One region of the Synechococcus sp. H55.9 genome, then DNA from elsewhere that is predicted to be linked to it. Evidence: predicted binding sites of a transcription regulator. Region 1 holds the regulator's gene; the other holds the start of a gene.

Region 1 (2,202 bases):
ACGTCCAGGGCCAAGGCGATATCTTCCCCCGGCCTGTAGCCTGCCTGTTCGATGGCCGTCAGCAACAGATCCAAAGCTGCCGCATTGGAGGGGAGATCGGGGGCAAATCCGCCTTCGTCCCCCACCCCGGTGGACAGCCCCTTCTGCTGTAGCACCGTCTTCAGCACCGCAAACACCTCGGCCCCGTAGCGCAGCGCCTCGCGAAAGCTGGCCGCACCAATGGGCACCAGCATAAACTCCTGGATGTCCACGTTGTTGTCGGCGTGGGCACCGCCGTTGAGCACGTTCATCAACGGCACCGGCAGCAAGTTGGCAAAAGGCCCGCCCAGATATTTGTAAAGAGGCAGGCCCACCGCTTCCGCCGCCGCTTTGGCCGTCGCCAGAGAAACTGCCAAAATGGCGTTGGCCCCCAGGCGGGACTTGTTGGGGGTGCCGTCCAGGTCGATCAGCAACTGGTCGATGCGGGCTTGGTTGAGGGCATCTTCTCCCCGCAGCTCCGACTGGATGGGGCCAAGAATGTTTTCCACCGCCCTCAGCACGCCCTTACCTCCATAGCGCTTGGGATCCCCGTCCCGCAGCTCGTGGGCCTCAAAGGTACCGGTCGAAGCGCCGCTGGGCACCTGCGCCAAGCCCGTTGCTCCGTTGGCCAGGCCCACCAGGGCTTCTAGGGTGGGGCGTCCTCGCGAGTCGAGGATCTCATGGGCGGTAATCCACTCGATGGCCGTTTCCACAGTTACACCTCAGCAATTGGCTAGACAGCTCTGGCCAAAGCCAGATCCCCCCACAGGCTAATAGATCCTTGACCGGGATCCCGTCAGCTTCCAGAAAACTTTAAGAGAGAGAACCCAAAGATTCTGCGGAGCTGCAGGGGTGAATTGAGCATTGGCTGGTTTGGGGGGCAGAGTTTAGGCCCCATCCCCTCTAGACAAAGCGGTGGCTCAGCCGCATCGGGTCGTGTACAGTGATCTTCTTCTTGTAAATGGAAATGTACTTCTTCTTGCGCAGCTCTCCCAACAGACGGGTGATGGTGACGCGGGTCGAGCCAATGGCTTCGGCAATGGCCTGGTGAGACAGCTTGAGATCAATGGTGACCCCATCCGGGCCAGGCACCCCGAAATCGCGGCAGAGGATCAGCAAAAAGCTAACCAGACGGGATCCCATATCGCGGTGAGCCAGCGTCTCGATCATCATCTCCGTTTGCAAAATGCGGGAAGACAAGCTCTTGAGCAGCAACATGGCCAGTTCGGCGTTCTCCCGCAGGGATTTTTCCACCTGCTCAATCGGCAGAGAGAGCAACTCAGCAGGCGTAAAGGCCACCGCGTGATAGAAGCGGTCGGAGCGCTGCCCTGTGATGAAGGAGAGCACCCCGAAGATGCTGTTTTCCCGCAGAAGAGCAACGGTAATTTCTTCCCCCATTTCGTAGACCCGCGAGAGCTTGACAGCTCCTTTCACCAAAAAGTAAACCCGCTCCGCCGGATCCCCAGGGAAAAAGATGGTCTTACCACGTTCAAACGTTTCGATAACCGGAGGATGGTGAGGGCCTCCCAGTTGCTTGAAGGCTGTGATCAGAGATTTTTCTGCGACGGCCACCACCATACTCATCAACCTTTTGAGGTCAGTTTATACCTAAGATCAATCCATGTAAGATCAATTTAGAAGCATTGGGCCGAGTTGCAACCCTATCGACTCCAGAATCGGCAACAATAGCCGGGTTTACCCTAAGGTAGAGGGTTCTGCCTAGGCATCTTTGTAGCACGGGCTACGTTTTTAGGTCTCGTTTCTGTTCCACAAAGGGATCCCAAGCCAAGGGTAGGATAAGGGCTATTGTCACTGGGGCCTTGCCAGCTCTGGGTGGTAGGAAGCAAGTGGTGGACTGGAAAATCCTATGGGGATCCCGGAGGCTGTTGTTGCTGCACCTTCTCAACTGAGCCGCCAGCATTTCACAGTGCGGATGCCGGAGCCGGCCAAGCATCTGCTGGAGGTGGAACTACAGATCCAAGAGGTGGATCCAGAAGTGCCTCTGCGACTGCGGCTGCCGGTGTGGACGCCGGGATCCTACCTGGTGCGGGAATATGCCCGCCATGTGCAAGAGTTTCAGGCGGCAACGGAGCAAGGGATCCCTTTGGCCTGGCGGAAGGTAGATAAGAACACTTGGGAGATCGAGCCGCCGGGCTGTTCGGCTGTGAAGGTTCGCTATCGGGT
Region 2 (2,202 bases), on a different contig from region 1:
GTTGTCGATCTCATTCTGGTTGTTTTCGAGAAGCTCAGACTCAAGGATTTTCGCGCCCGCCTCAGCTTCCGCGATCCCAAATCCGATAAATACCTGGGATCCCCGGAAGAGTGGGACATGGCCGAAAATGCCATTCGGCGAGCGGTGGAGAAGCTATCAATGCCGCATTTTGAAGGGATTGGGGAGGCGGCTTTCTACGGGCCAAAGCTGGACTTTATTTTCCGCGACGCGCTGGATCGGGAGTGGCAGTTGGGCACGGTGCAGGTGGATTATCAAAACCCGCAGCGCTTTGATTTGTACTATGTAGCCGAAGACGGATCCCGGCAGCGGCCGGTGATGATCCACCGCGCTCCCTTTGGCTCGCTGGAGCGGCTCATTGGGATCCTCATCGAGGAATATGCCGGGGATTTTCCTTTCTGGCTGGCACCGGAACAGGTGCGCATTTTGCCCGTTTCCGACCAATACCTGGGCTATGCCACCCAGGTGCGGGATCACCTGCGGGAACAGGGGATCCGCGTCCACATCGATGCCGACAGCGACCGCCTGCCCAAAAAGATCCGCAACGCCGAGAAGGCCAGGATCCCCTTCATGCTCATTGTGGGAGAACAAGAACAGGCAACCGGCACAGTGAGCGTGCGCCAGCGCCACGGCCAAGACCTGGGATCCCTGACGGTGGCGGAGTTCCTGGCCCAGGCGCGAGCGCTGGACTAGCGGCGGTTAGGCTACCTGTTCCAGCAGCAGCTTCTCGTTTGAATCTGGTTGAAATGTCCATAGTCGTTTCAAACAAGGTTAAGACTCTTCGCTGCCGTCCCAAGCGCTCCGCGCCGCTGACGCGTTCGCCTTTGCCGGCAGGGGGTGTTGGTACCCCCGACCCCTCTCCCGCAAGGGGAGAGGGGAGCTAGAGATCAACCAGCAAGCTGTTTCATAACCGTTTGCAATGACTATAGTTACTTTGAACCGAGGTGAAACAGCCTGTCGATCTAAGCCGTTCTCCTGCCCATACGATTGTAGACAACAGCACTATCAACTGTAGCCCTTACTACAGTATTGCTTCCTTCATCGGAGATACACTTTTAGGCATCTGCAGCCTGACTCCAGAGCGACGGCTCAAGGATAGATCCGATGCCCAAAACGCTGTTTAAAGTTGACCTGACCAAGCCGATGGATCAACAGGATCTGCCAGGTCACAACCGCTGGCATCCTGACATCCCTGCGGTGGTTTCTGTGAACCCCGGCGAAGTCTTCCGAATTGAGTGTAAAGACTGGACGGATGGACAAATTAAGAACAACGATGATCCTTCCGACATTGAGCAGGTTGACCTAAGTGTTGTTCATGTTTTAAGTGGGCCTATTTGGGTTAACGGCGCCCAGCCTGGAGATATCCTGATCGTCGATCTGCTGGACATTGGGCCACTGCCGGGAGACGAGTGGGGGTTTACAGGTATTTTTGCCAAAGAAAATGGCGGAGGATTCCTCACCGATCATTTTCCCAATGCGGCCAAGGCCATCTGGGATTTTCAGGGTATTTACACCACTTCCAGACACATTCCTCATGTGCGCTTTGCCGGCATTATCCACCCTGGCCTCATCGGCTGCGCTCCATCCCACAAGTTGCTGGCAACTTGGAACAAGCGGGAGGCTGAGCTGGTTGCTTCGGCTCCTGATTTGCGCACTTACGGCGCGGGCCTATCTGGTAATCAGCCTGTGCTGGCCGCCTTGCCCAATCCCAAGAACGCGATTTTGGGAACCCTGCCCAAGTCAGAGTATGAGCGGGTTGCTGCCGAAGCGGCCCGGACGGTGCCCCCACGGGAGCACGGCGGTAACTGCGATATCAAAAACTTGTCTAAGGGAACACGGATCTACTTTCCGGTTTACGTGGAGGGTGCCAAGCTGTCGATGGGAGATATTCACTTCTCACAAGGGGACGGAGAGATCTCTTTTTGTGGCGCCATTGAAATGTCAGGCTATATCGATCTCCATGTTGATCTAATTAAGGGTGGCGTTGAGAAGTACGGATTGGTTAATCCCATCTTTAAGCCTGGCCCTGTAGAGCCGCGTTACTCAGAATATCTTGTCTTTGAGGGCATTTCTGTGGACGAGTTTACAGGTAAGCAACATTATATGGATGTTCACATTGCTTACCGACGTGCCTGCTTAAATGCCATCGAATATCTGAAAAAGTTTGGCTTTACGGGAGAACAA

What was found. Region 1 encodes NtcA, which controls nitrogen genes in cyanobacteria. Its sites were predicted from a motif close to GTANCNNNNGNTAC; they were not measured.
Region 2: a site for NtcA is predicted at 1,030-1,043, ahead of fmdA (formamidase). Genes of this name have one in related genera too.

The regions. Positions count from the first base shown of each region.
Region 1 is NZ_JANSJB010000023.1:13,452-15,653, forward strand. Features, by position in the region: gene eno (phosphopyruvate hydratase) at 1-731, opposite strand, end outside; gene ntcA (global nitrogen regulator NtcA) at 922-1,596, opposite strand; gene NW857_RS04940 (M61 family metallopeptidase) at 1,886-2,202, shown strand, end outside.
Region 2 is NZ_JANSJB010000062.1:3,327-5,528, forward strand. Features, by position in the region: gene thrS (threonine--tRNA ligase) at 1-711, shown strand, start outside; gene fmdA (formamidase) at 1,123-2,202, shown strand, end outside.